DNA from 2 places in the Micromonospora sp. DT178 genome. Region 2 is predicted to be linked to the other one. Evidence: riboswitches for the same ligand, from Rfam matches in the RefSeq annotation. Region 2 holds a riboswitch; the other holds the start of a gene.

Region 1 (14,782 bases), on a different contig from region 2:
ACGACGACCGGCTCACCGTGACGGTGCTCAACGGCGCCGGCATCGGGCTGGCGGCGGCGCTGCTGACCGCCGTCACCGTGAACGCGCTGCGCAACGCCCGGCGCTCCGGAGGCAGCCTCGTGGAGCAGGCCGAGTTGGCCTCCGACACGGTCTTCTACCAGCACCGCGGCCGCCGGTACGTGGCCACGCTGCTGCTCGAACTGGACACCGTCACGGGCCGGGTGCGGGCGGTGGACGCCGGCTCCCCGCACCTGCTGCGGGTGCGCGGCGGCACGGTGACGCCCATCCAGCTGGAGCAGCAGCTGCCGCTGGGCATGTTCGCCGAGGCCCGCTACGACGTCCAGGAGTTCGAGCTGGAACCGGGGGACCGGCTCTTCGTGGTCAGCGACGGGGTGTGGGCCGCCGACCCCGGGGACCGCGGGGCGTACGGCGAGCGGACGATGGCGCGGGCGATGCGGTCCACGCGGCTGCAACCGCCGGCGGAAGCGGTTGGTACGGTGATGCGCGAACTGCACGCCTGGCACGCGGACGCCGACCTGCGCGACGACGCGGTCGTCGTCTGCCTGGACTGGCGTGGTTCCGCCGGGCGGGGCGACGGGTGAGAGCCGTCGTCGCACCGGCAGGACACGAGCGGGACGATCGCAGGGGACACCGGGTGGAGCGACCTCCGAATCTCGCCGCGGCGATCGACGCCGCCGCCGAGGCGCTCGTCGGTGTGCTCGACTCGGCGGTCTCCCGGCACCAGATGGCCGTCTCCCCGACGCAGCTGCGCGTGCTGTCGCTGATCAGCAACAGGCCGGAGACCAACGTCAACGGCCTGGCCGAGTTGTTGGACGTCGTGCCGTCCTCGGCGAGCCGGCTCTGCGACCGGTTGGAGGCCACCGGGCTGCTGCGCCGGGTGCCCGATCCCCGCGACCGGCGGGAGGTGCGGCTGATGCCGACGGCCGCCGCCGAGACGCTGCTGCGCGAGCTGCAGGAGCGCCGGCACCGGGCGGTGCAGGCCGTGCTGGACCGGATGCCCGGTCGGGCGCAGCACGAGCTGCTGCTGGCGTTGATGGCCTTCGAGCGCGCGGCCACCACCGCCCCGACCGAGTCGCCGGCGGACTCCCGGGCCCGCACCGCCTGACGGATCGTCCCCCTCGTGCACGCGCCTTCCGCCGCTCCACTAGTGTCCTAGGATGCTTTACGGGTAGTGACGCACCACACCCGACGACACCGCCGCCGGCAGGCCGGACGCCTGAGGCCGAAGGAGGCGCCGAGGGCCCGATATAGTGGCAGCGCAACCGGCCCGTGATCGTCACGATCGCGGGCCGATGTCAGGCGAAGGTCCCGTACGGGGGCCGCAGGGGACGCCGGCGGCAGCCGGCCCGACAGCGCCCACGTTCTCCGCGCCGCCGGTCCTCGGCCGGGCGGCGGAGCGTGTCGCGGAGGAGGTTCGGTGTCGCGTCCGCCGGCTCGGGAAGAGCACCCGGGGGCCACCGCCGGCACGGGCGGATCGGCCGTGGGCGACCGGATCCTCACGGTGCCGAACGTCATCAGCTTCGTCCGGTTGCTCGGCGTGCCGCTCTTCCTCTACCTGCTGCTCGTCGCGCACGCCGACGTGGCCGCGGTCGTGGTGCTGGCCATCGGTGGCACCACGGACTGGGTGGACGGCTGGGTCGCGCGCCGGATGCGCCAGGTCAGCCGGCTGGGGGAGCTGCTCGACCCGCTCGCCGACCGGCTCTACATCCTCGCCACGCTGCTCGGCTTCACCGCGCGCGACGTGGTGCCCTGGCAGTTCACCGCGGCGCTGCTGGCCCGGGAGCTGCTCCTGCTCGGTTCGCTGGCGGTGCTGCGTCGGCACGGGTACGGCCCGCCGCCGGTGCACTACGTGGGCAAGACCGCGACCTTCCTGTTGCTGGCCGCCTTCCCGGTCCTGCTGCTCGCCGCGGCGGTGCCGGGCGCCGCGACCGTGGCCGGGGCGATCGGCTGGGGCCTGGCCTGGTGGGGCCTGGTGCTCTACTGGGTGGCCGGCGCGCTCTACGTCGTGCAGGCCGGCCGGCTGGTCAGGGCGGTTCGGGCCGGGGGAGCGCCGGCATGACGGGCGCACCGGGCGAGGGTCGGGGACGCGGCGATCGGGTGTACGCCCCGGACTTCCTCACCGAGCTGTTCCGCAACCCGCTGGATCCCGGGTACGCCGACGCGGCGGCCCGGCGTCGGGAGCGGCAGACGCCGTACCCGGGGTGGCGGCGCTGGTCGGCGCGCTCCGTGACCCTGGTGGTGGCGCTGCTGCTGGGTTTCCTGTTCGCGGTGGCGTACCGGCAGACGCTGGAGGCCGAGCCGGGGCGCAGCCAGGCCCGGTCCGGCCTGGTCGAGCAGATCAAGCAGCGGGAGACGGAGACGGACCGGTTGTCGGTGCGGGCCGACGAGCTGCGGGCGGAGGTGGCACGGCAGCGGGCGGCGGCGCTGGGTGGCTCGGAGGCGGCGCGGTTGCACAACCTGGAGGCGGGCACCGGCCTGGGGCGGGTGCGTGGTGACGGCGTGGTGGTGCGCCTGGCGGACGCGCCGCAGAACCAGGACGCGGTGACCGGCGCGGACGTGGGGCCGTCCCGGGTGATCTACAGCGATCTGCAGGGTGTGGCCAACGACCTGTGGGCGGCGGGGGCGGAGGCGATCGCGATCAACGGTCAGCGGTTGACGGCGATGTCGACGATCCGTTCGGCGGGGCAGGCGATCCTGGTGGACTTCCGGCCGGTGACGGGGCCGTACGAGGTGTCGGCGATCGGTCCGGGGTCGATGCGGGACCGGTACGAGGACAGCCGCAGCGCGTTGACGATGCGGAAGGTGGCTGAGGACACCGGGTTGTCGTTCGGGGTGCGCGAGGCGGAGGACCTCACCCTGCCGGCGGCTCCGGACCCGCGGCTACGCTACGCGCAGCCCTCGGTGAGCCCGACGCCGTCGCCGTCGGGGGCCGACCGTTCCGTCAGTCCTGGGCCGACCGGTTCGAGGACGTCTCCCAGCCCCTCCGGAGGTGGTCGATGATCGCGGTGCTGGCGTTGCTCGCCGGTGTGGTCCTCGGGGTGTGGCTCGACCCCACGGTGCCCACGGCGTTGCAGCCGTACCTGCCGATCGCGGTGGTGGCCGCGTTGGACGCGGTGTTCGGTGGGGTGCGGGCGAAGCTCGACCGGATCTTCGACGACAAGCAGTTCGTGGTGTCGTTCATTTCGAACGTGCTGGTGGCGGGTCTGATCGTGTATCTGGGTGACCAGTTGGGGGTGGGCGGTCAGCTCTCCACCGGCGTGGTGGTCGTGCTCGGGGTGCGGATCTTCGGGAACGTGGCGGCGATCCGTCGGCACCTGTTCCGGGCGTAGGTTGGTGGCGATGAGCAGCGACGAGCACACCGAGACGGGCACGGGTTGGCCGCAGCCGGCGGGTCCGGGGCGGCCGTCGGGTCCGGCGGGGGAGCCCGATCCGCGGCCGGACGCGCCGGATCCGGACGAGTTGAGCCCGTTGGCGCCGGAGCGGTCGGCGCCGCCGGTGGAGCCGCCCGTGCAGGAGCCTGCGGTGGTGGAGCCCGACGACGGCGCGACGGTGGATCTGAGCCGGGCCGCCGAGGCGGGTGGGGTCGCGCCGGCGGTGTCCGGGGGTGGTGGGGCGCCGCGGCGGCGGGTGAGTTCGGCCGGGGTGATGATCGCGGCGTTGCTGGCGTTGCTGGGGTTCACCCTGGTGGTGCAGTTCAAGTCGACGTCGACGGATCCGACGGTGGCGGCGACGCGGCAGGAGGACCTGGTGCGGATCCTGTACGACCTGAATTCGCGGGAGGTCCGGTTGCGGCAGGACATCGCGACGCTGGAGGAGAGTCAGCGGCAGTTGCGTTCGGGTCAGCAGGGTCGGCAGGCGGCGTTGGAGGAGGCGACGCGGCGGGCCGACGAGTTGGGGATCCTGGCGGGGACGCTGCCGGCGACGGGGCCGGGGTTGTCGGTGCGGTTCGAGGCGGGTGAGAAGCCGATCTCGGCGTCGCGGGTGTTGGACGCGGTGCAGGAGTTGCGGGGCGCTGGCGCGGAGGCGATGCAGATCTCGGGTGGTGACCGGGCGACGGTGCGGATCATCGCGTCGACGTTCTTCCTGGACGGGGAGGGCGGGTCGTTGGTGGTGGACGGGCGTCGGTTGACGGGTCCGTTCACGATCACGGTGATCGGTGATCCGGCGACGATGCGTACGGCCTTGAACATTCCTGGCGGGGTGGTGGCGTCGGTGACGGGTGACGGCGGTAAGTTGATCGTTGAGGATCGTGAGGCTGCCGAGGTTTCGGCGCTGCACGCGCCGATCAAGCTGGAACACGCCCGTCCGGTCTCCTGACCGGCGCGGCTCGCACCGGGTTTCCGGTGCGCCGATGGATGAAGGACGCGTCTGGTGATTCCTGAGGATCTGCGGTATACCGCCGAGCACGAGTGGGTGGCGGGTGACGGCGGCGGCACTGTCCGGGTCGGCATCACGCACTTCGCGCAGGACGCCCTGGGTGACATCGTGTACGTCCAGCTGCCCGATGCGGGTGCGGTGGTGGCGGCCGGTGAGTCGTTGGGTGAGATCGAGTCGACGAAGAGCGTGTCGGAGATCTACGCCCCGCTGAGCGGTACGGTGGCGGCGCGCAACGAGGCGCTCGGCGACACCCCTGAGGTGATCAACACCGATCCGTACGGTGCGGGTTGGTTGCTGGAGATCACCCCGGACGATCCGGCGGCGGTCGACGGTCTGCTGTCCGCGGACGCGTATCGTGAGCTCACCGAGAGCTGAGTGCGTCCCCTCCGGGCGTGGCGGGTGTTCCGCGCGTCCGGTTGCCCTGCATTTCGGCGCTGGCTAGGCTCGCCCAGTCGACCGAGAACCAAATAGTTCAGCGTTGCGGAATTGCCTTTCCGGGCACGGGGAGCCAGCCGCCGGGTGTTGGAGTGCCCGGCGGCCAGACCCGCCATTACCCGACGCCGACCGAACAGATCCGTGAGGTGGTCCCATGACGCGCCCAGACGACGAGTTCCCCCCACTCGACGTCACTTCGACGCTCAATCTCGGTTCGCTCGACGAAGTGCTGGAGGGGCCGGACACCGATGTGGTGCCGAGCCGGATGTCCGGTTCGTTGCCGCCGGGTATGGCGCTGCTGGTGGTTCGCCGGGGTCCGAATGCGGGTGCCCGGTTCCTGTTGGATCACGACGTGACGACCAGCGGTCGTCACCCGGACAGTGACATCTTCCTCGACGACGTGACGGTGTCGCGGCGGCACGCCGAGTTCCACCGTGACGGTGGGACGTTCACGGTGCGGGACGTGGGAAGCCTGAACGGCACGTACGTGAACCGGGAGCGGGTCGAGGCGGCCACGTTGAGCAATGGTGACGAGGTGCAGATCGGCAAGTTCCGGGTGGTGTTCATCGCCGGTCCGCGTCCCGAGGAGGGGGCCGGCCGGGGGTGAACGAGCCTGCGGCCTCCACGCCGCCCGAGGCGGCCCGCGCCCGTCCGCTGATGAGCATCGGCGAGGTGCTGGGTCAGCTGCGGGTCGATTTCCCGGACGTGACCATTTCGAAGTTGCGGTTCCTCGAGGCCGAGGGCCTGGTGGAGCCGCAGCGGACGGCGGCGGGTTACCGGAAGTACAGCTGGGACGATGTGGCGCGGTTGCGGTTCGTGCTGACCGCGCAGCGGGACCAGTATCTGCCTTTGCGGGTGATCCGTGACCAGTTGGCGCAGTGGGACGCGTCCGGGGAGTCGCCGGGTCGGCAGCGGCCGACGTTGGTGGCGGTGGGTCCGGACGGTGAGGTTCCGGGGCGGGTGCCGGAGGAGCCGGTCGGGTCGCCGCAGGCGCGGCTCGGCCGGTTGGATCTGGTGGCGCGTAGCGGGATCGACGAGTCGACGCTGGGCGAGTTGGAGCGCCTCGGTGTGGTGGTGTCGGATCCGCCGGGTTGGTACGACGACGATGCGTTGATCATCGCGCGGGCGGTGGCGGGTCTGGCGGCGTACGGGTTGGAGCCGCGGCATCTGCGGGCGTTCCGGACGGCGGCGGATCGGGAGGTTGGTCTGTTCGCGCAGTTGGTGGCGCCGTTGGCGCGGCAGAGTGATCCGGCGGCGCGGGCGCGGGCGGCGGAGACGGCGCGGGAGTTGGTGGCGCTGTCGCAGCAGTTGCATGCGGCGTTGGTGCGGGTGGGGTTGCGGTCGACGTTGGGTCGGTGATCCGGCGGGGGCTGTGCGGAAAGATCTTCCCCGGGAAGCGTGTCGTAGGCTTGCCGGGGTAACCCCTTTCTGGCGCGGGCGTGTGCGGGTAGCGCATGGGACGGCCGTGTCGCGGTCCGTGTACCGTGCAGGGAAGGGCGCGGTGCGGCGTAGGTGACAACGACACGGAGGCGGCGGTGCGCGAGCTGAGCGTGGTCGGAGTTCGGGTGGAGCTGCCCAGCAACCAGCCGATCGTCCTGCTCAGGGAGGTCGAGGGGGACCGCTATCTACCGATCTGGATCGGTGCGGTCGAGGCGACGGCTATCGCCTACGAGCAGCAGGGGGTCAAGCCGGCCCGGCCGCTGACCCATGATCTTCTGCGGGACGTGTTGGCGGCGTTGAAGGCGCCGTTGCGGGCGGTGGAGATCACCGAGTTGAAGGAGAACGTCTTCTACGCGGATCTGTTGCTCGGGGACGGGGTGCGGGTGTCGGCCCGGCCGAGTGATTCCATCGCGTTGGCGTTGCGGGTCGGTGCGCCGATTCGTTGTGCCGAGGAGGTCCTCAGCGAGGCGGGGATCGTGATCCCGGACGAGCAGGAGGACGAGGTGGAGAAGTTCCGCGAGTTCCTGGACCAGGTGCGTCCGGAGGATTTCGCCGGCTGAGTCCGGTCTTCTGCGGGGTGTCACGCTCGGTGATGCTCTGGTGCTGTGGGTGATCTTCGTTGTCGTGTCGCGGCGTGTCGCGGCGGCTCCTGCGGGGCAATTCCTCAAGGCGGCTATAGGGTTGCCGTGTCGAGGGGTGCACGTCCCGGAAACGACGTGTCACCGCACTGGCGGGGAGGTTGTCCGGATGCACGAGCCGCGAGATTCCGATCCGGGTACGGAGCTGGACGAGCCGGGTGTGGCGCCGCCGGGGTGGGCGACCGAGGGTGACGGTGCCGTGGGGTACCGGGGCGTGACGGCCTGCCACGCGGTGGGGATCAGCTACCGGCAGTTGGACTACTGGGCCCGTACGGGGTTGGTGGTGCCGAGTGTGCGCGACGCTTCGGGTTCGGGCACGCAGCGGTTGTATTCGTTCCGGGACCTGGTGGTCCTGAAGGTGGTGAAGCGGCTGCTGGACGCCGGGGTGTCGTTGCAGAACATCCGGAAGGCGATCGAGGCGCTGCGCTCCCGTGGGGTGGAGGACCTGGCGGGCATCACGTTGATCTCCGACGGCACGACCGTGTACGAGTGCCGGTCGCCGGAGGAGGTGGTCGACCTGTTGCAGGGTGGCCAGGGCGTGTTCGGCATCGCGATCGGTGGGGCGTTCAAGGAGATCCAGGGTTCCCTGTCGCACCTGCCGTCGGAGCCGGCGACGTCGGTGGAGCCGCAGGTGGCGGCGGAGCCGGTGGGTGACGAGTTGGCGGCGCGTCGGGCGCGTCGTCGGGCGGGTTGATTCTCCGGCGCCCTTCGTTGGTGTCCTGGGGGCCAGGAGCCGCTGCGGTGATGTCCAATCTGGCCTGCTCGGAGGCAAATGCCCACAGTGGACGCCTTGGGCACGAGTCGCCTTGTTGACAGTCATTGCGTCACCGTGAATCCTGTGTGCGGCGTTCACGATCTTCTGCGTGCATATCACCCTCGGTGATATGCCGTGGCGGTTCGGGGAGGCTGTACGGACGACGCAGAAGGCGATGGCGACGCCTGCCCGACGATCGGATTTGAACGAGAGTGCAGACTGACTATCACGTCGACGCAATGATCTTGGATGCCGGTGAGCGTGCCATGGACGGCAACGCGTCGGGCTGTCCGGTGGCTCATGCCTCCCGGACGCAGGATCCCCTGGTGGAGGACGTGGCGGCGGAGGCCGTCGAGTTCTTGCAGCTCTATCACGCGGAGCGACGGCTGCCGGGCCTGATCGGACGGATCGCGGAGGTCCGGGAGGAGATCGCGCTGACCGGCACGTACCGGCACACCACGGAGGAGTTGGCGTACGGGGCGAAGGTCGCCTGGCGGCAGTCGGTGCGTTGCGTGGGGCGGGTCCGGTGGGCAGGGCTGAAGGTCCGTGACCGACGCGGGGTGACAACGGTGGCGGGCATCTCGCAGGAGTTGGCGCAGCACCTGGCGGTGGCGGACAACGGGGGGCGGATCCAGTCGGTGATGACGGTGTTCGCGCCCGACCGGCCGGGGGTGGGGCCGCGGGCGCGGATCTGGAACGACCAGTTGATCCGGTACTGCGGGCATCGGACGGACGACGGGTCGGTGCGGGGTGATCCGGCGCAGGTGGCGATGACCGATGCGGCGCGGCGTCTGGGGTGGCGTCCGCCGGCGGTACCGGGCCGGTTCGACCTGTTGCCATGGGTGATCGAGACAGCGTATGAGGACCCGACGGTGGTGGAGGTGTCCCGGGACCTCGTCCGGGAGGTCGCCCTGGTGCATCCGGAGTATCCGTGGTTCGAGGATTTGCGGCTGCGTTGGCATGCCCTGCCGGTGATCAGCAACATGCGCTTGCGGATCGGTGGGGTGGACTACAGCTGTGCTCCCTTCAACGGTCACTATCTGAGTGACGAGATCGGTACCCGCAACATGGGGGACCGGAGCCGCTACGACCAGTTGCTGCCGGTGGCCCGGGGGCTGGGGTTGGACACCTCCCGCGAGGACAATTTGTGGCGCGAGCACGCCGTGCTGGTGATCAACCAGGCGGTGTTGCACTCGTTCCGGCTGGCCGGTGTGCGGGTGTCGGATCCGCACACCGAGTCGGAGCAGTTCATGAGGTTCTGTGAGTTCGAGGAGCGGGCGGGTCGGCCGGTGCATGGTGACTGGTCGTGGCTCAACGGCAGTGTGGGGTGGGCGGCGTTGCATGCCGTGCACCACCGCTACTACGACGAGAGGATCCCGAACCCGAACCTGTGGCAGGCGGACCGTGCGTACGGGCCGTCGGGCGTGTTGCAGTCGACCCTGCGGCAGCGTCATGACGTCGCTCGCCGGAAGGAGGTCTGAGGCATGGATGTCGCGGCGTTACGCCAGAGTTGGGCCCAGTTCTGCGTGGCCGGTCCGGAGGCGGCGAAGCACTTCTACGCGACGTTGTTCGTGATCGCGCCCGAGGTCCGCACGATGTTCCCGACCAACATGGAGTATCAGCAGGACAAGTTGCTGGCGGCGTTGGGGCACGTCATCACCCACATCGACGACGAGCGGGTGGTGACGTCGTTCGCGCAGCGGTTGGGGGCTGACCACCGCCGGTTCCGGGGGGAGGACCGGCAGGGTCGGCCGGTGCCGATGGCGGAGTGGCACTACAGCCAGGTCGGGCAGGCGTTGCTGTTGACGTTGGAGCGGTTCCTCGGGCCACGGTGGACGCCGGCGCTGCGCGCGGAGTGGGCCGCGGCCTACGAGTTGGTGGCGCGGTTGATGCTGACCGGGGCGGCGGAGGCGGTGCGGTCGTCGCCGCCGTACTGGGAGGCGGAGGTGCTGAGGGTGCAGCGGCGGCGGTCCGACGTGTGTGTGTTCACGGTCCGCCCGAACTATCTGTGCGAGTACCTGCCGGGGCAGTCGTTGCCGGTGCAGGTGCCGCAGTTGCGGACGTGGCGCTATCTGTCGCCGGCGAACGCGCCACGCCCGGACGGGACGATCGAGTTCCACGTCCGCGCCACGGGTCGGTTCTCCACCCATCTGGTGCGCAAGGTGCGCGAGGGCGACCAGCTGCTGTTGGGGTTGCCGGTGGGTGAGGCGTTGGCGTCGTACGACCGGTCACCGCATCTGCCGCTGCTGCTGGTGGCCGGGGGCACCGGGCTGGCGCCGTTGCGGGCGGTGGTGGAGGCGTTGCAGCGGGGACCGGGACGTCCGACGACTCTGGTGGTGGGCGGCAAGACGCCCGACGACCTGTATGACGACCGGGCGTTGCGGGAGTTGGCGGCGATGCCGCCGGCGGGGTCGTGGCAGTCCGGTGAGGTCGGTGGGTGGCTCCGGTACGTGCCGACGGTCGAGAGCGGCTGGCAGTGGCAGGGTGCGATCGGTACGGCCGGTCACACCGCGGCACGGTTGGGTCCGTGGCGGGACACCGAGGTGCTCGTGTGCGGCAGCCCGGAGATGACCCGGGAGACGATCAGCGCCCTGGCCACGTCGGGGGTGACGCCGGAGCGGATCCTGACCGAAAGTTACGATCACTCCCTCTACCCACCTCTGGCGAGCGCGGCTGCCGCCGCGCCGTCCGATGTGATCTGGACCGGTGCGGCTCCCGCCGCACCGCGCGACTTGAGTTGGACAGGTGCGCGATGAGCATCGACCACGGTGACCGGGTGGTCGCCGATCCGCACGGTGAGCTGACCCGGTCGGTGGCCGCGCTGGAGGCGCGCCGGTTCCGGGGCAGCCGGTGGCTGTCGGCCGACGAGGTCGCCGGCCTGGCCCGGTCGGTGGACGAGCGGGTGGCGTTGCTGGGTGGTGAGGTGGACCGGCTGCGGCGGGAGAACGAGGCTCTGGCGCGGCAGGTGGAGATGTTGCGCCACGGCGCGTTGCCCAGCACCGCCCCGCAGGGCCCGGACCCGATGGTGATCGAGTTGGCGGTGCGGGCGCAGGACGAGGCGAACCGGACGATCAGTGAGGCCAGCGCGGAGGGCGCGGAGATCATCGCCGACGCGCGGCGGCAGGCCGAGGAGATCATCGCGGAGGCGCACGTGTTGGCCGGGGATGCTGCCGGCCTGGCGGGGAACGAGGGGTTGCCGCGGCAGGTGCGGGAGTTGGAGGGCCGACAGATGGCGTTGGTGGCGGCGGTGGCGGCGGCGCAGCAGCACCTGAGCCGGTGGCAGGCGTACCTGTCGGAGCAGTCGGAGCAGTTGCGTACCGACGCGGCGGCTGCTGGGGCCCTCAGCGCGCAGTTGCGTGCGGTGGTCGGAGAGTAGCGACGTCGGGTCAGTGCCGGTCGACGGCGGCGACGGCGTCGGCGATGGGGGTGTCGCCGGCGACGACTTCCAGGATCGCGCCGGCGCTGCGCGGGTGGTAGAGCAGGGCGACCAGCACCCGGGCGACGTCGGTGCGGGTCACGGCGCCCGAGGGGGCGTGTCGGGCGAGGGTGATCCGCCCGGTGGGCGCGTCGTCGGTGAGCCGGCCGGGTCGCAGGATCGTCCAGTCGAGGTCGCGGCCGGTCAGGTCGTCCTCGGCGGCCTTCTTGGCCCGCAGGTACGCCGCGAACACCTCGTCGGTGCCGGCGGGTGGTGCGCCTTCCACGCCCACCGAGGAGATCAGCAGGTAGCGGCGCACGTCGGCGCGTTGCGCGGCGTCGGCGAGCAGGGCGGCGCCGGCCCGGTCGACGGTGTCCTTGCGTTCGGCGCCGCTGCCGGGGCCGGCGCCGGCGGCGAAGAGGACGGCGTCGGCGCCCCGCAGGTGCGCGGCGAGTTCGTCGACGCCGACGTGTTCGAGGTCGGCCACGACGGGCTGGGCGCCGGCGGCACGCAGCGCGGCGGCGTGGTCTGGGTTGCGGATCAGGCCGACGGCGGTGTCGCCGCGTCCGGCGAGTTCGCGGTGGGTCAGCTGGGCGATCTTGCCGTGTCCTCCGGCGATGACGACGCGCATACCGCCAACCTAGCCGCCGTCGGACCACGGCGTGGCCGGTCGACGGGGGCCGGGCCGGTGTCGGGGGCGACGTCGGTGCCCGGGTGTTCGCGGGAGGGTGGTTGCCTGAGGCAGCATGGACGGGTGACGGAGACGGTCGACGCGCTGGCCGGCCTGGTGGCCGGCGGTGGTGTCGTGGTGTTGAGCGGGGCGGGGCTGTCCACCGAGTCGGGCATCCCGGACTACCGGGGGCCCAGTGGCGCGGCGCGGCGGCACACCCCGATGACGTACCAGGCGTTCACGCGCGACGCGCAGGCGCGGCGGCGCTACTGGGCGCGCAGCCACCTGGGGTGGCGCACGATCGCGCGGGCGGCCCCGAACGAGGGGCACCGGGCGGTGGCGCGGCTGCAACGTGGCGGGCTCATCGAGGGGATCATCACGCAGAACGTGGACGGGCTGCACACCGCCGCGGGCAGCTCGCAGGTGGTGGAGCTGCACGGCCGCCTCGACGAGGTGGTGTGCCTGGGCTGCGGCAACCAGACCTCGCGGGAGGAGTTGGACCGGCGGCTGCGGGAGGCGAACCCGGACTTCGACGCGCGGGTCGCGGCGGTCAATCCGGACGGTGACGTGGATCTCGCCGACGACGAGGTGGCCGGCTTCCGTACGGTCGACTGCACGTTCTGCCGTGGCGGCATGCTGAAGCCGGACGTGGTGTTCTTCGGGGAGACGGTGCCGGCGGCCCGGGTGGCCCGCTGTTTCGCGCTGGTGGCGCGGGCGCGGCTGCTGCTGGTGCTGGGCTCGTCGTTGACGGTGATGTCGGGTCGCCGGTTCGTGGTGCGCGCGGCGAAGCTGGGCGTTCCGGTGGTGATCGTCAACCAGGGGCCGACGCGGGGCGACGGGTATGCGGCGTTGACCGTCGACGCGCCGCTGGGGCGGCTGCTGCCGGCGCTGGCCGACCGGACGGCCGCCGCCGCCGCGGTGCCGACGGTGCCGACGGGGTTGACGGGCGTCGGCCGGTAGCGGTCCCGGCGGGGTCACGGGGGCTGGTGGGTGGTCCACCGTCGCCCGCGCCCGGCGGGGGTACGACCTCCGGTGGGTGATCCGGCGCTGGTAGCGTTGACCATGCCGGCAGCACCCACGTGGGAGAGACCGCCCAGCAGCACCTCGGGCGGCGCCGAAGGGGCAAATCCTCCCCGGAACCTCTCAGGCAAAAGGACCTCGTGGGCAGGCACTGTGGAGCGCCTCGCGGGGCGCGACAGAGGGGGAGGCCGACCTGTCGACCTCGCCCCCGGGAGTGCCGCCCATGACCGTAGAGCAGTTCGCCGCCCGCCACATCGGCCCTGATCCGGACGACGAGCGCCGGATGTTGGAGGCCGTCGGTTACGGCTCGGTCGAAGAGCTGATGGACGCGGCGATTCCCGAGGTGATCCGCTGGCACGGCACCCTGGACCTGCCGGAGCCGGCCAGCGAGCACGACGCCCTCGCCGAGCTGAGGGCCCTGGCGGCCCGCAACACGGTCGTGGTGTCGATGATCGGTCTGGGCTACCACGGCACGCACACCCCGGCGGTGATCCGCCGCAACGTGCTGGAGGACCCGGCCTGGTACACCGCGTACACGCCGTACCAGCCGGAGATCAGCCAGGGGCGGCTGGAGGCGCTGCTGAACTTCCAGACCATGGTCACCGACCTGACCGGGCTGGCCACCGCGAACGCGTCGATGCTCGACGAGAGCACCGCCGCGGCCGAGGCGATGACCCTCGCGCGCCGCGCGTCGAAGAGCAGGAGCCCGGTGTACGTGGTCGACGCCGACACCCTGCCGCAGACCATCGCGGTCATCGCCAGCCGGGCCGAGCCCCTCGGCATCGACGTGCGGATCGTCGACACCGAGCGCGACGAGTTGCCGGCGGAGTTCTTCGGGCTGCACCTGCAGTACCCGGGGGCGTCCGGGGCGGTGCGTGACCAGGCGGGTTTGGTCGAGGCGGCGCACGCCGTCGGGGCGTTGGTCACCGTGGCGGCGGACCTGCTGGCCCTGACGCTGCTGCGTGCGCCGGGGGAGATCGGCGCCGACATCGCCGCCGGCACCACCCAGCGTTTCGGCGTACCGATGGGCTTCGGTGGGCCGCACGCCGGCTACCTGGCGGTACGGGCGGGGCTGGAGCGGATGCTTCCCGGCCGGCTGGTGGGGGTGTCGCGCGACGCGGACGGCAACCCGGCGTACCGGTTGGCGTTGCAGACCCGGGAGCAGCACATCCGGCGGGAGAAGGCGACCAGCAACATCTGCACCGCGCAGGTGCTGCTGGCGGTGATGGCCGGCATGTACGCCGTCTACCACGGTCCGGACGGGCTGCGGGGGATCGCCCGCCGTACCCACGACATGGCGGCCCGGCTGGCGGCGGCGCTGCGGGGCGTGGACGGCGTCGAGGTGGTGCACGAGGCGTTCTTCGACACCGTCCTGGTGCGGGTGCCCGGCGGCGCCGAGGCGGTCGTCGCCGACGCCGCCGCCCGGGGCGTGAACCTGCGGCTGGTCGACGCCGACCACGTGGGGGTGTCCTGCGACGAGACGACCACCGTCGCGCACCTGCGGAAGGTGTGCGACGCGTTCGGGGCCACCGTCGCCGGGCGGGCGGTGGCCGTGGCGGACGCGCCGGTGGGGGGCGCGTTGCCGGCGGCGCTGGCGCGTACGTCGGACTTCCTCACCCACGCGGTGTTCCGCAGTCACCACTCGGAGACGGCGATGCTGCGCTACCTGCGGCGGCTGTCGGACTTCGACTACGCCCTGGACCGGGGCATGATCCCGCTCGGGTCGTGCACGATGAAGCTCAACGCCACCACCGAGATGGAGCCGGTGAGTTGGCCGGAGTTCGCCCACATCCACCCGTTGGCGCCGGACGCGCAGACCGCCGGCTACCGGGAGATGATCTCCCAGTTGGAGGGGTGGCTGGCGGAGGTGACCGGCTACGACGCGGTCAGCGTGCAGCCCAACGCCGGTTCGCAGGGTGAGCTGGCGGGTCTGCTGGCGATCCGGGCGTACCACCGGCAGCGGGGCGAGGCGCACCGGGACGTGTGTCTGATCCCGTCGTCGGCGCACGGCA
Region 2 (14,782 bases):
CGGCGGGCCACCCCGACCACTTCACGTTCCTCCTCGCCCGCGACGAACCGGTGGACGATTCCTCGGGTCAGGGACGATCGCGAGACCAGTGCGCGCATGCGGTCGTTCTCCGCGGCCAGGAGCAGGAGCTTGTTCGGCATGGAACGCCTTTCCGGAGAGCCGAATCCCGATTCCGTCGCCTGACGGCGGCGGGCGGGGTGGGTGCCGCCGGGAGCGCGGTGTCCGCACGCGCCCCGGCGGTTGGTTCACGGGCGGGCCGTGGGGCCCGCGTAGAGCGGGTGCCGGTCGGCGAGGCGGCGGACCCGCGCCCGCAGTTCCTCGCCGCCCTCGCCCGTCGTCAACGCGGTGGCGACGATGTCGGCGACCTCGGCGAAGTCGGCGTCGTCGAAGCCCCGGGTGGCCAGCCCCGGCGTGCCGATCCGCAGTCCCGAGGTCACCATCGGCGGACGGGGGTCGAACGGCACGGCGTTGCGGTTGACGGTGACGTCGATGCTCTGGAGCAGCCGCTCCGCCTGGAGGCCGTCCAGCTTCGCCGCGCGCAGGTCGACCAGCACCAGGTGTACGTCGGTGCCGCCGCCGACCACCCGGATGCCGGCGTCGTGGGCGTCGGCGGCGCCCAGGCGCCCGGCGACGATCCGCGCTCCGCGCAGGGCGCGCCGTTGCTGGTCGCGGAACTCCTCGCCGGCGGCGATGCGGAACGCCACCGCCTTGCCTGCGATGGTGTGTTCCAGCGGGCCGCCCTGCTGGCCGGGGAAGACCGCCGAGTCGAGACGCCGGGCCAGGTCGGTGTCCGCGCTGAGGATGGCGCCGCCACGCGGGCCACCGAGCGTCTTGTGGGTGGTCAGGGTGACCACGTGGGCGTGCGGCACCGGGTTGGGATGCAGCCCGGCGGCGACCAGCCCGGCGAAGTGCGCCATGTCGACCAGCAGGTACGCGCCGGCGGCGTCGGCGATGCGGCGGAACCGCGCGAAGTCCAGGGTCCTCGGGTACGCCGACCAGCCCGCCACCAGCATCTTCGGCCGGTGCTCGTGCGCCAGCCGCTCGACGGCGTCCATGTCGACGAGGAAGCTCTCGGCGTCCACCCGGTAGCCCACCGCCCGGTACAGCCGGCCCGAGAAGTTGAGCCGCATCCCGTGGGTCAGGTGGCCGCCGTGCGCGAGGTCGAGGCCCAGGATGGTGTCCCCGGGGTCGAGTAGGGCCGCCATCACCGCGGCGTTGGCCTGGCTGCCGGAGTGCGGTTGCACGTTGGCGTACGCGGCGCCGAAGAGCCGCCTCGCCCGCTCGATCGCCAGGCGCTCGACGGTGTCGACGTGCTCGCAGCCGCCGTAGTACCGCCGGCCGGGGTAGCCCTCGGCGTACTTGTTGGTGAGGACCGAGCCCTGCGCCTCCAGGACCGCCCGGGGCGCGTGGTTCTCCGAGGCGATCATGCCGAGGGTCCGCCGCTGCCGGTGCAGCTCGGCGGCGACCGCCTCGGCGATCTCCGGGTCGACGTCGATCAGTTCACGGTCGAGGAGGGTCATGCCGCACCCGCCCCGTCGGCGTCGGCCAGGTAGGCGCGGTACTCGTCGGCGGTCATCAGCGCCGGCGCGTCGGTCAGCCGCACCCGCACCAGCCAGCCCGCCCCGTACGGGTCGGTGCCGATCAGGTCCGGGTCGGCGACGACCGCCTCGTTGGTGGCGACGATCTCGCCGCTCACCGGCATGTACAGCTCGGCCACCGACTTGGTGGACTCCACCTCGCCGCAGACCTCGCCCACGCTCAGGTGGGTGCCCGGCTCGGGCAGTTCGGCGTAGATGATGTCGCCGAGGGCGGCGGCGGCGAACGCGGTGATGCCCACGGCCGCCGGTTCGGCCGTGTCGTCGATCCACTCGTGGTTGCGGCTGTAGCGCAGACGCGCGGGTACGTCCATGGTCGTCACTCCTGGGGGATGGGTCGGTTAGCGTCAGCGCGGACGGCGGTAGAACGGCAGCGGGGTGGTGCGCACCGGCTCGGTGGTTCCTCGCACGACGACGCCCAGCCGGGACCGGGCCTCGATCGCGTCGGCGTGGACGTGGGCCATCGCGACGGGCCGGTCGAGCGCCGGTGACAGCGCACCGCTGGTGACCACGCCGACGGGCCGCGCCGGTACGCCGTCTGCCAGCGCGACCACCGGGTGGCCGGTCCTCGGCACGCGTCGCCCGGTTCCGGTCAATCCCACGAGGACGGTGGCGGCCCCGGCGTCCCGGCGCTCGGCCAACGCGGCCCGGCCGACGAAGTCGCCCGGCTTGGTGAAGGACACCACCCGTCCCAGGCCCGCCTCGAAGGGGGTGACGCCCTGGTGCAGCTCGCACCCGTACAGCGGCATCCCGGCCTCGATGCGCAGCGTGTCCCGGCAGGCCAGCCCGGCCGGCGTCAGCCCGTGCCCGGCGCCGGCGGCGAGCAGCGCGCGCCAGACGTCTTCCGCGTCTGCGGCCCGGAGGAAGAACTCGAACCCGTCCTCGCCGGTGTATCCGGTACGGGCGACGATCGCCGGCCGTCCACCGACGTCCACGGCGGTGGCGGTGTAGTAGCGCAGTCGGGTCGGCTCCGCGCCGACCACGGCCCGCACCGTGTCGGCGGCACGTGGGCCCTGCACGGCGATGATGGCCCGCTCGGCGGTGTGGTCGGCGACGGTCGCCGCGTGTCCGGCGCAGCGTAGGTGCAACGCGGCCAGCGCGGTGCGGGTGTTGACGGCGTTGGTCACCAGCAGGTACCGGTCGGCGGCGAGCCGGTAGGCGACCAGGTCGTCGAGCACGCCGCCGGTCTCGTCGCAGAGCATGGTGTAGCGGGCGCCGCCGACCGGCACCGCCGACAGGTGTCCGACCAGCGCGTGGTCCAGCGCCGCCGCGGCGTGCGGCCCGGACACCTCGAGCTGCCCCATGTGGCTGAGGTCGAAGAGGCCGGCACGTTCGCGTACCGCGCGGTGCTCGGCGGTCTCGCTGCCGTAGCGCAGCGGCATCGACCAGCCGGCGAAGCCGGTGAACCGGGCGCCGAGTTCGGCGTGCACAGTGTGCAGGGGTGGGTGGAGCAGGGTCGTCGGACTTTGATGCACGGAGGCCTCCCTCGTTCCGACGCGGTCGCGTCGTACGGTCGGTTGCCTCCCGCTCTGTCATCGACCTGAGAGCTTCACCGCCGGTTGGCGGCTTGCACCGTGGGTGAGACGACTGATCGTCTGCTTTCCAGAGTTCGCCTCACCCGAGCGGTAACGGGGCCTGAGAGTTTCTTGGGAGTTTGCTCCTTCGGCGCCCCGACGGACGGTCGGGATCTCTCCCGCGCGGGTTCGAACGGCGTCTATGTACTTGTGGATTGCCCGCAGACCGTAGGCGACCGCCCGAGCGGCTGTCAACGACAACGCACGGTAGTCGGATCGTCGCCTATATCGATCATCGGCGATCCTTTACACGATGTGTGATGTGTGCCATTGTACTGGCCACCTACGGCGCGGACCCCCACCTGATCGACGGGAATCGACGCCGCCGCCACTCCACACCGCCACCACCTGCCGGCCACCGGGCCGGACCACGAACGCCAGGAGGCGACCCGTGAGAACCACGAGAACACGAAACCGACGCGGCTGGCCCGCCGTCCCGCTCGCGCTGGCGCTGGCGCTCGCGCTGACCCCGACGGCCTCCTCCGGCACCGCGCACGCGGCGCCACCGCCCAGGCCGACCGGCGCCGCCCCGAGCGACGCCGGCCTCGGCTCCGGCGCCGGTGACGCCCACGTCCGGCGGGCGCCGCTGCCGCTGAGCGAGCGGGCCCCGCTCCCCTCGTCCCGTGCGGAGCTGCGCCGCGACTACGACCGGCCCGACGACGGGGGGCGGCGCAACGCCCCGTCGACGCGCGGGGCGGCCGCCGCGCCCTGCGCGGTCGGCGACTTCACGAGCCGGACCGGCAGCGCCCTGGTGCAGCAGATCAGGGCGTCCACCACCGACTGCGTGAACACCCTGTTCAGCCTCTCCGGAAGCGACGCCTCCCAGGCCTTCCGCGAGGCGCAGATGACCAGCGTGGCGTACGGGCTGCGGGACAACGCCGCCGCCTACGACGGCACCAACGGCACGGGTACCGCCCAGCTCGTGCTGTACCTGCGGGCCGGGTACTACGTGCAGTGGAACCACCCCGCCACCGTGGGCTCGTACGGCCCCGGCCTGCGCACCGCCATCCGCGCCGGGCTGGACACGTTCTTCGCCAACGGCCGCTCCGGCGACGTCAACGACGTCAACGGCGAGGTGCTGGCCGAGGCGGTCACCCTCATCGACAGCGCGGAGGAGAACGCCCGCTACCTGTACGTGGTGAAGCGGCTGCTGACCGGCTACAACAGCTCGTACGACTCGTCGCGGTGGATGCTCAACGCCGTCAACAACGTCCACACCGTGCTGTTCCGGGGCCACCAGGTGCCCGAGTTCGTCAGCGCCGTCAGCGCCGATCCGAGCGTGCTGGACACGCTGTACGCCTTCGCCACCGGCAAACGGGCCCTGCTCGGCACCGACCGGGGCTACCTGGTCTCCAACGCCGGCCGCGAACTGGGCCGCTTCCTCCAGCACACCGCCCTGCGGTCGAAGGTGCGGCCGCTGGCCCGGGGCCTGCTCGACCTGAGCGCGATGACCGGCTCCACCGCCACCCTCTGGGTCGGCGTCGCGGAGATGACCGACTACTACGACAAGGCGAACTGCGCCTACTACGACACCTGCGACCTCCAGGCGCGCCTGGCCGCGGCGATCCTGCCGGTCACCTTCACCTGCGGCAGCACCATCCGCGTCCGCGCCCAGCAGATGACCTCCGCCCAGCTCGACTGGGCGTGCGCGAGCATGCGCAACCAGGACGCCTACTTCCACTCGGTGGCGGCGGACAAGGGTCCGGTCGCCGACGACCGCAACACGACCATCGAGGTGGTGGTCTTCGACTCCAGCGCCGACTACCAGACGTACGGCGGGCCGATGTTCGGCATCGACACGAACAACGGCGGCATGTACCTCGAAGGCGACCCGGCGGTCGCCGGGAACCAGCCGCGCTTCATCGCCTACGAGGCGGAGTGGCTGCGCCCCACCTTCGAGATCTGGAACCTCAACCACGAGTACACCCACTACCTCGACGGTCGCTTCAACATGTACGGCGACTTCACCGACAACATCGCCACCCCCACCATCTGGTGGATCGAGGGCTTCGCCGAGTACGTGTCGTACTCGTACCGGGAGCTGACCTACGGCACCGCGATCACCGAGGCCGGAAAGAAGACATACCCGCTGCGTACGCTCTTCGACACCACGTACAGCCACGACACCACCCGCGTCTACCGGTGGGGCTACCTGGCGGTGCGGTACATGCTCCAGTCGCACCGCGGCGACGTCACCACGCTGCTCGGGCACTACCGCACGGGCAACTGGAACGCCGCCCGCACGCTGTTGACCGGCACCATCGGCAACCGCTACGACGCCGACTGGTACGCCTGGCTGGACGCCTGCTCGGCCGGCAACTGCGGCGGCGCCACCAACCCGCCCGCGAACCAGGCCCCGGTCGCGGCGTTCACGTCTGCCACCACCGGGCTGAGCGCCACCTTCACCGACCAGTCCACCGACGGCGACGGCAGCATCGCCGCCCGGTCCTGGACCTTCGGTGACGGCACCACCTCGACGGCGACCAACCCCACGAAGACCTACCGCGCCGCCGGCACGTACCCGGTCACGCTCACCGTCACCGACGACAAGGGCGCCACCGCCAGGACCTCCCGGAACGTCACCGTCACCGGCGACCCCGCCGCGCTGCCCGAGTGCACCGGCGGCGACGTACGGACGCTGGGCCGCAACTGTCAGCGCGGCAACCTCCAGGCCACCGCCGGGAACCTGTACTATCTCTACCTCCAGGTTCCGGCCGGCACCGCCAGCCTGACCATCACGTCGTCCGGTGGCACCGGCGACGCGGACCTGTACTACAGCCGCAGCGGCTGGGCCACCACGAGCACGTACACCCAACGGTCGGTCACCAGCGGCAACGGTGAGACGATCACGATCGACAACCCGGCCCCCGGCTACCACTACGTGAGCCTGCACGCCAAGCAGGCGTTCAGCGGGGTCACCGTGCGGTCGCAGTACTGAGGACCCGCGCCACGCCGGTGTGGCCGCCAGCGCTCGCGCGGCGGCCACACCCGCAGGTCGCGCGACCGGCCGGGCCCGGCCCGGCTCCGAGGAAGCGTCGCCGGGCACCACGTGACCGGCGACGCCGTGTGACTCTCACTCTTCGGCGGCGAGTTCGCCGAGCGTGACCGGCTGCGCCAGCGGACGGGACGCGTACCCGGCCAGGTCGGCCGCACCGGCCGTCCGGCCCGCCTCCCGCGCCGCCAGGCAGGCGGTGGCGTAGCCGCAGACCCGCCCCTGGCACCAGCCCATCCCGGCCCGGGTCAGCAGCTTCGCGCCACGGGCATCGGTGGCGGACAGCTCACGCACCGCCCGCCGGACCGCTCCGGCGGGCACCTCCTCGCACCGGCAGACGAGCGTGTCGTCGGCGCACCAGTCCGGCCAGCCGGCCGGCACGGGATGGACCGCGTGCAGCGCCGCCGCGAACCGGCGCAGCCGACGCCGGGCACGCAGCAGACGGTCGTGCCGGCGGGCCGACCAGGGCGGCGGACGGCCGAGAGACAGCGCGGCGGCGCCCCCGGCCAGCTGTCCCTCCACCAGCGCCAGGGCGGCGCCGCCGACGCCGGTGACCTCACCGGCGGCGTACACCCCCGGCACCGAGGTCGTCTGGGCCGCGTCGACGGCCAGCACCAGGCTGCCGTCGGAGTCCAGCCGGGTCGCGCAGCCCAGGGCCACGGCCAACTCCACCTGCGGGGTGAATCCGAAGCCCACCGCGAGGCCGTCGCACTCCACCTCGGTGCCGGTGCCGACCGACACGGTGCCGCCGGGACCGACCGGGGCGACGGTCACCCCGGTCACGTGGTCGGTGCCGTGCGCGGCCACCACCGCCGTCCGGCGGTGGTAGGGCACCGTGTGCCGGAGCATCCGCCAGCCGTAGCGGCCGGCCTCGGCGAGCTTGCCGGCCGCGCCGGCGACCGCACGGAGGTGACGGGCGTACCCCGCCGGGTCGTTCGCCTCGTAGACGCCGACGACGGTGCCGCCCGCCTCGGCGAGGCCGGTCGCGACCGGCAGCAGGAACGGTCCCGTCCCCGCCACCACGATCCGCCGCGCGAAGGTCACCCCCTGGCCCTTGAGCAGGGCCTGGGCGCCGCCGGCGGTCACCACCCCGGGCAGGTCCCAGCCCGGGAACGGCACGACCCGGTCGTGGGCGCCGGTGGCGACGACCAGCCGGCGCCCGTGCACCGCCCCCGATCGGGTCTGCACGGTGAACTCCGGACCGGCGCAGCCCGACGTGGCCCGACGGGACTCGACGAACCAGACGGCGGCGTCGGCGCGGTGGTCGACCCGGCCGAGTTGCTCGCGCAGCCGGGCGAACGTCGACCAGTCGGGGTGGCCGCTGCCGTCCGCGTCGGGCCGGTGCCGCCAGAACTGCCCGCCCGGCCGCAGCCCGGCGTCCAGCACCGCCACCCTGCAGCCGGTCCGCGCCGCCGAGGCCGCCGCGGCCAGCCCGGCCGGTCCGGCGCCGATCACCACCACGTCGTACGCGGTCACGGCCGCGGCCCGTCGTCGTGGGTCTCGACCACGTCGCCCGGGCGGGCGATGACCAGGCAGGCGCGCTGCGACGAGGCCCCGTTGACGCGGACCAGGCAGTCGAAGCAGATTCCGATCCCGCAGAAGATCCCCCGGGGTCGGTCACCGACCCGGGTCCGGCGCCACGAGCGGACGCCGGCGGCGAGCAGCGCGGCGGCGATCGTCCGTCGCCCGTCGGTCGGGACGGGACGGCCGTCAAAGGTGAACATCATGGCGCTCCGGGGCGAATGGTCGTAGGTCCACGTCCGGGCGGCGCCCGGTCAGCAGCGCCGCGACGGCGTGCCCGGTGGCCGGGGCGAGACCGATCCCGGCCCCCTCGTGGCCGGCGGCGTGGTAAAGGCCCGGCACCCGGGGATCGGCGCCGATCATCGGCAGGTGGTCGGGGCTGTAGGGCCGGAACCCCCGGTAGGCGCGGATCGCCGAGACCCGGCCGAGGACCGGGAAGAGCCGGACCGCTCCCGCCGCCAGCCGGCGCAGCGCCGGCAGCGGGAAGGTCGGATCGAATCCCACCCGTTCCCGGGTGGAGCCGATCAGGATCGTGCCCGCCCTGGTGCCCTCCACCACCGGCGACACCTCCAGGTCGCCCGTGCTGCGGCCGACGTTGGCGACGTAGCCGGCCGCGTACACCTTGTGCCGGACCAGTGGCGGCAGCGCCTCGGTGACGAGGATGAAGCCGCGCCGGGGCAGGATCGGCAGCTCGACGCCGGCCAGGGCGGCGACCTCGCCGGCCCAGACGCCGGCGGCGTTGACCACCGTCGTGGTGTGCAGCGTTCCCCGGTCGGTCACCACGCCCCGGACCGCTCCCGCGGGGTCGCGGCGCACACCGACGACCGTGGTCCCGGTCAGCACCCGCACCCGGGCGGCGCGCAGCAGGTGGGCGGCGGCCAGCATCGGCTGCACCTGCGTGTCCTGCGGATAGTGCACGCCGCCGGCGAGGTCCCGGGCCAGGTGCGGCTCGTGGTCGGGCAACGCGTCGGCGGCAACCTCGTACGCCTCGACCCCGGCCCCGCGCTGGCTCGCGGCGAACGCCCGCAGCGCGGCGTGTTCGGCCGGCGAGGCGGCCACCACCAGGCCGCCCTTGTGTTCCAGCTCGATGCGTTCCGCGCCCAGGGTCTCCCCGAGTTCCCGCCACAGGGCGACGGAGTGGCGGGCCAGCGCCAGCTCCGGCCCGGGCGGCTTGTCGGAGACGAGGATGTTGCCCTCGCCGGCGCCGGTGGTGCCGGCGGCCACTCCGCCCCGGTCGACCACGGTGACGGTCAGTCCGGCGCGGGCGGCGTAGTAGGCGCAGGCGACGCCGACCATGCCCGCCCCGATGACGACGACGTCCGGGCTGGCGGTGGTCATGAAGCGATGCGGTGCATCCACGCCTCGACGTCGTCCGCGCGGCGGGGCAGGTCGTCGGAGAGCATGCGGTATCCGTCGTCGGTGATCAGCACGTCCTCCTCGATGCGCATGCCCAGCCCGCGCAGCTCGGCGGGGATGAGTTCGTCGTCCGGCTGGAAGTACAGTCCCGGTTCCACGGTCAGCACGTGACCGGCCGCGAGCCGGCCGTCCAGGTAGGTGTCGGACCGGGCGGCGGCGCAGTCGTGCACGTCCAGCCCGAGCATGTGGCCCGAGCCGCAGAGGGTCCACCGGCGGTGCAGGCCGCAGTCCTCCGCCAACGACTGCTCCGGCGTGCAGGGCAGCACCCCGAGATCCGCCAGCCCGTGCACCAGCACGGTCATCGCCGCCTCGTGGAAAGCCCGGAACCGCGCGCCCGGCCGCAGGCACTCCAGCGCGGCGTCGTTGGCCCGCCGGCACAGCTCGTACAGGTCACGCTGCAAGGGGCTGAACCGGCCGGAGACCGGCAGCACCCGGGTGATGTCGGCGGTGTACAGCGACCGGGTCTCCGCCCCGGCGTCGAGCAGCAGCAGGTCACCGTCGCGGACCGGCCCGTCGTTGTCGTTCCAGTGCAGGGTCGCCGCGTGCGCGCCGGCGGCCACGATGGACTGGTAGCCGACGTCGTTGCCCTCCAGCCGGGCGCGCTGCCAGAACACCCCCTCCAGATACCGCTCGGACGTACGCATCGCCATCGGCAGCGCCCGCACCACGTCTTCGAAGCCCCGGGTCGTGGTGGCCACCGCCTGCTCCAACTGGGCGATCTCCCAGGGGTCCTTGAGCAGGCGGAGTTCGGCCAGCACCGTGGCGAACTCGGCATCGCCGGCGGTGGCCCCGCCGCCGAGCAGCGCGTCGACGCCCCGGTCGACGCCGCGCAGCACCCGGGTCGGCGTGTGCGCCCCGGCCAGCGCCGGCGCCAGCTCGGCGACGTGGCGGGTCGGCAGGGCGAGCCGCCGGCTGCTCTCCCCCAGCGTGGGGCGCCGGCCGGCCCACAGCTCGCCGTAGACCCGGTCCCGGAAGAACTCGCCGTCCTTGCGCCCCGAGCGTGGGCGCAGGAACAGCGTGGTGTCCCCGTCGGGTTCGATCACCAGGACGCCGTCGGAGGACTGATCGCCGGTCAGCCAGGTGTAGGCCGAGTGGGGCCGGAAGCGGAAGTTCTGGTCGTTGGAGCGCTGCTTGTATTCTCCGGCCGGGACCACCAGGCGCTGGCCGGGGAACAGGTCGTGCAGTCGCGCGCGCCGGGTCGCGGCCCAGCCGGCGACCTCGTCGACCGGCAGGTCGTACTGCTCGGTGTCCGCCCAGCCGGACAGCATGAACTCCTCGAGCGCGGGGCTGACCGGCAGGTCGTGGCTGCCGGTACGCAGGTCGGCGCGGGTCACAGCGGCTCCTTGACGGGGGTGGTTGGTGGGGTGGGTCAGTTGGGTCGCGGCGGCGCCGCGAAGGTGACGGTGCGAACCGAGGTGTAGAAGTGCAGGGCGGCGGTGCCCTGCTCGCGCGGGCCGTAGCTGGAGGCCTTCTCGCCGCCGAACGGCGCGTGGAAGTCCACTCCGGTCGTCGGCGCGTTGACCCGGATCAGGCCGGTGTCGACCCGCCGGGCGACGTCGAGCAGCGCTCCGACGTCGCGGCCGTGCACGGAGGTGACGAGCCCGTACCGCACGTCGTTGATCAGGTCGACGGCGCTGGTCAGGTCCGGCACGGCCAGGATCGTGGCCAGCGGCCCGAACGTCTCCTCCCGGGCCACGGGGTGTGCCGGGTCGAGCCCGTCGATCAGCACCGGCGCGACGTACCAGCCGTCGTCGGCGGTGGACGGGCCGCCCGTGCCGCCGGTGAGCAGCCGCGCCCCGCTCGCCCGCGCGGCCTCGGCGGCGTCGAGGACCCGGTCGCGGGCCGCCGCGTCGATCACCGGGCCGGCGACCACGGTCGCCTCGGCCGGATCGCCGAACCGCAACGACGCCACCGCGGCCACCAGCGCCTCGGTGAACTCCCGCGCGTCTCCCACCACGACGATCCGCCGGGTCGCGGTGCACTTCTGTCCGGCGTACCCCATCGCGGCGTTGGCCAGCAGCGCGGCGGTCTGCCCGAGGTCCGCGTCGGGCAGCACCAGGGCTGCGTTCTGGCCGCCCATCTCCGCCTGCACCGGCAGCCCGGCGCGGGCGGCCGCGACCGCGACCTGAGCGCCGACGGTCGCGGACCCGGTGAACGAGACGACGTCGCTCGCCTCGACGACCGCCCGCCCGGTCTCCGTCCCGCCCGGTACGACGTGCAGCAGCCCGTTCGGCAGCAGCCCGTCGAACAGCCCCTCGACGGCCTCGCCGCAGGCGAGCGCGTCCGGGGAGGGCTTGAGCAGCACGGCGTTGCCGGTGGCGAGCGCCGGTGCGGCCTTCCACAGCGGGATGGCCAGCGGGAAGTTCCACGGCGTGACCAGCCCGGCGACGCCGCGCGGGCGGCGTTCGGTGAAGAGCAGGCCGGGCTGGTGCGCCGGGAGCGAGGGTGCCAGCACGTCACCGGTCGCGGCGTAGCAGGCCTGCGCGTAGTAGTCCAGGATGGCCGCCCCGCGGTCCACCTCGGCGCGGGCCTCGCTCACCGGCTTGCCGACCTCGCGGACGATGAGGTCGGCGACCGCGTCGGCCCGGTCGCGCAGCCGGTCGGCCGCCGCGCGCAGGGCCGAGGCGCGGCCGGCCGGCCCCTCCCGGCACCACCCGGCCTGTGCGGTACGCGCCCGCGCGGCCAGCGCCCGGACCTCCTCCTGCGTTGCCGCGGCCCGCTGGACGACCACGTCGCTCGGGCACTGCGGGGAACGACTCCGAATCAGCTCACTCACCACAGGAATCCCGCCGGGAAGGGGTCGTCAGGGTCGAGGAAGTACTGGGCGGTGCCGGTCAGCCAGGCCCGCCCGGTGACGGTCGGCACCACCGCCGGGCGACCCGCGACGGTGGTGGTGCCGACCAGTCGCCCGACGAACCGGGTGCCGAGCAGGGACTCGTTGACGAAGTCCCGGTCGAACGGGAGCAGGCCCCGGGCGTGCAGCTGCGCCATCCGCGCCGACGTGCCGGTGCCGCAGGGCGACCGGTCGAACCAGCCCGGGTGGATCACCATGGCGTGCCGGGAGTGGCGGGCGTCCGAGCCCTCGCCGGCCAGGTACACGTGGCGGCAGCCGGAGATCTCCGGCTGCTCCGGATGCACCGGCCGGTCGGTGGCGTCGACCGCCGCCATGATGGCCAGTCCGGCCTCCAGCAGCGGCTGTCTGTGGACGCGGTCGAGGCTGAGCCCCAACTCGGCGAGGTCCACCACTGCGTAGAAGTTTCCGCCGTAGGCCAGGTCGTAGCGGACCCGTCCCAGGCCGGGAACGTCCACCACGGCGTCCAGCGCGGCGGCGAAGGACGGGACGTTGCGGATCGTGACGGCGGTGGCGCGGCCGGCGGTCACCGCGACCGACGCCACCACCAGTCCGGCGGGCGTGTCCAGGCGTACGGTGGTCACCGGCTCGGTGACCTCGACCATCCCGGTCTCGACCAGCACGGTGGCCACGCCGATGGTGCCGTGGCCGCACATCGGCAGGCAGCCGGACACCTCGATGTAGATCACGCCGAAGTCGGCGTCCGGCCGGGTCGGGGGTTGCAGGATCGCCCCGGACATGGCCGAGTGGCCCCGGGGCTCGTACATCAGGAAGGTGCGCAGGTGGTCAAGGTGGGCCATCAGGTGTTCCCGGCGCTGCGCCATGGTGGCGCCGGGGATCACCGGGACTCCGCCGGTGACCACCCGGGTGGGCATCCCCTCCGTGTGCGAGTCGACCACGTGGATGACGCGGTTGGTGCGCATCAGCGGTGACCCGCCGCGAGAAGCCGCTCGGTGGTCTCCCGGATCTCGGTGACGACCGCCGGGGGCAGGGGCTGGCGTGGCTGGCGGGTGGGTCCGCCCGGCCGGCCGGCCACGTCCATGGAGAGCTTGATCGCCTGGACGAACTCCGACCGGGAGTCCCAGCGCAGCAGCGGGTGCAGCGTCCGGTACAGCGGCACGGCGGTCGCCAGGTCCCCGGCGACGACGGCCTGGTAGAGGCGGGCGCAACTGTCCGGGATGGCGTTCTGGTAGCCGCCGATCCAGCCGACCGCGCCGGCCATCAGCAGTTCGAGGGCGACGTCGTCGGCGCCGGCCAGCAGGTCGAGGCCGGGAGCGAGTTCGGCGATCTCGTACGCGCGGCGGACGTCGCCGCTGAACTCCTTGACCGCGACCACGAGGCCCTCGTCGAAGAGCCGCCGCAGCAGTGCCGGCGTGAGGTCGACGCGGGTGTCGAGCGGATTGTTGTAGGCGACGATCGGCAGGCCGGCCTTGGCCACCTCCCGGTAGTGGGCCAGCACGGCCGCGTCGTCGGCGCGGTAGGCGGTGGGCGGCAGCAGCATCACGGCCTGGCAGCCCGCCTCGGCCGCCTGGTCCGCCCAGCGTCGCGCCTCGTCCGCGCCGTACGCCGACACGCCGGGAACCACCGAGAAGCCGGCCGGTGCCGCCTGCACCGCGGTCCGCACGACGGCCTCGCGTTCCCCGGCGCTGAGGACCTGGTACTCCCCCAGCGAGCCGTTCGGGACGACGCCGCGGCAACCGTTCTCGGCGAGCCAGCCGACGTGCGCCGCGTACGCGCCGAGGTCGACACTCAGGTCACGGGAGTCGAACGGCAGGGCGGTGGCCGCCAGGACGCCCCGCCACGGAATCTGTTCCACGCCACCTCCAGTAAAATGTTACATGGCACCGTAGCACGGCTGTCGGGGACGTCACCAGGTGCGAACGGTGTTCCTCTTCCGGCACCGGCGCCCGTCGTCGGCGCGGTGATGTGCGGCAGCGGACCGGGAGATGGCGGCCCGCGGCGACGCGCCCCGGCTAACGCTCGGGTCGGTCGGCCCAGATTCCGCGCACGTGCCGCAGGTGGCTGCGCATCAGGTCCACGACCCCGTCCCGGTCCCCCGCCGCGAACAGCTCCATGAGCTGGACGTGCTCGTCCGCCGAGTCGACCAGCCGGCCGTCCCTGACCAGTGCGTCGAGCCCGTACAGGCGGGTGCGGTTACGCAGGTCGGCCACCGTCTCCACCAGCCGCAGGTTGCCGCCCGCGCGCAGCAGGGTCAGGTGGAACTCGCTGTCCGCCTCGATGTACGCCACGACGTCGCCCCGGCTCGCGGCCCTGACGATGGCCTCCGCGAGCCCCCGGAGCTCGCGCAACTGCTCCGCCGAGAGCCGGCCCACCTGCTCGGCCACGACCGGGATCTCCAGCAGTTCCCGGATCTGCGTGATCTCGTCGAGTTCCCGCTCGGACAGGGAACGGATCCGGAAGCCCTTGTTCTTGACGATCGTGATCAGGCCCTCCTTGGCCAGATCGAGGATCGCCTCGCGCACGGGCGTCGGGGAGACCCCGAACTGCGTCGCCAGGGTGGGCGCCGAATAGATGGTGCCGGGCCTGATCTGGCCCGCCACGATCGCGGCGCGCAGCGCGTGCGCCACCTCCTCGCGCAGGCTCTGCCGCCCCTGGATGGCCGCCAGCGCCAGCCCTGACCCGGCGGCGCCGGCACCGCCCGCCTGCCAGTCGGCCGTCACAACCACTCCACCCTGCTCAGCTCACCGGGGGCGGTGAGGTGACCCCTCGTCCCGACGAACACCGGTCGACGCACGTACGCCGAGGTTGGAGCTTACCGGTCGACGCGGCACCGGCCGGGCACCTCCTCGCCCGGCCTCCGGTCGGTGCCAAC

What was found. Region 2 has a riboswitch for glycine ahead of gcvT (glycine cleavage system aminomethyltransferase GcvT). Riboswitches for the same ligand answer to the same signal wherever they lie in the genome.
Region 1: it holds a riboswitch for glycine, as region 2 does, so the genes downstream of both, gcvP (aminomethyl-transferring glycine dehydrogenase) here and gcvT (glycine cleavage system aminomethyltransferase GcvT) in region 2, are expected to answer to the same signal.

Annotation. Positions count from the first base shown of each region.
Region 1 is NZ_JBNCKV010000011.1:16,789-31,570, forward strand. It holds gene ACLQ22_RS20910 (PP2C family protein-serine/threonine phosphatase) at 1-602, shown strand, start outside; gene ACLQ22_RS20915 (MarR family transcriptional regulator) at 656-1,126, shown strand; gene ACLQ22_RS20920 (CDP-alcohol phosphatidyltransferase family protein) at 1,439-2,080, shown strand; gene ACLQ22_RS20925 (DUF881 domain-containing protein) at 2,077-3,021, shown strand; gene ACLQ22_RS20930 (small basic family protein) at 3,018-3,350, shown strand; gene ACLQ22_RS20935 (DUF881 domain-containing protein) at 3,361-4,338, shown strand; gene gcvH (glycine cleavage system protein GcvH) at 4,393-4,773, shown strand; gene odhI (oxoglutarate dehydrogenase inhibitor Odhl) at 4,988-5,440, shown strand; gene ACLQ22_RS20950 (MerR family transcriptional regulator) at 5,491-6,192, shown strand; gene ACLQ22_RS20955 (bifunctional nuclease family protein) at 6,369-6,833, shown strand; gene ACLQ22_RS20960 (MerR family transcriptional regulator) at 7,021-7,605, shown strand; gene ACLQ22_RS20965 (nitric oxide synthase oxygenase) at 7,932-9,146, shown strand; gene ACLQ22_RS20970 (globin domain-containing protein) at 9,150-10,421, shown strand; gene ACLQ22_RS20975 (DivIVA domain-containing protein) at 10,418-11,041, shown strand; gene ACLQ22_RS20980 (NAD(P)H-binding protein) at 11,052-11,711, opposite strand; gene ACLQ22_RS20985 (NAD-dependent protein deacetylase) at 11,835-12,710, shown strand; glycine riboswitch at 12,821-12,919, shown strand; gene gcvP (aminomethyl-transferring glycine dehydrogenase) at 12,994-14,782, shown strand, end outside.
Region 2 is NZ_JBNCKV010000021.1:1,171-15,952, forward strand. It holds gene ACLQ22_RS28260 (proline dehydrogenase family protein) at 1-140, opposite strand, end outside; gene glyA (serine hydroxymethyltransferase) at 246-1,520, opposite strand; gene gcvH (glycine cleavage system protein GcvH) at 1,517-1,909, opposite strand; gene gcvT (glycine cleavage system aminomethyltransferase GcvT) at 1,943-3,070, opposite strand; glycine riboswitch at 3,123-3,203, opposite strand; glycine riboswitch at 3,209-3,301, opposite strand; gene ACLQ22_RS28280 (collagenase) at 3,561-6,107, shown strand; gene ACLQ22_RS28285 (NAD(P)/FAD-dependent oxidoreductase) at 6,243-7,637, opposite strand; gene ACLQ22_RS28290 ((2Fe-2S)-binding protein) at 7,634-7,885, opposite strand; gene ACLQ22_RS28295 (NAD(P)/FAD-dependent oxidoreductase) at 7,872-9,020, opposite strand; gene ACLQ22_RS28300 (aminopeptidase P family protein) at 9,017-10,432, opposite strand; gene ACLQ22_RS28305 (aldehyde dehydrogenase family protein) at 10,468-11,874, opposite strand; gene ACLQ22_RS28310 (proline racemase family protein) at 11,871-12,872, opposite strand; gene ACLQ22_RS28315 (dihydrodipicolinate synthase family protein) at 12,872-13,765, opposite strand; gene ACLQ22_RS28320 (GntR family transcriptional regulator) at 13,923-14,630, opposite strand.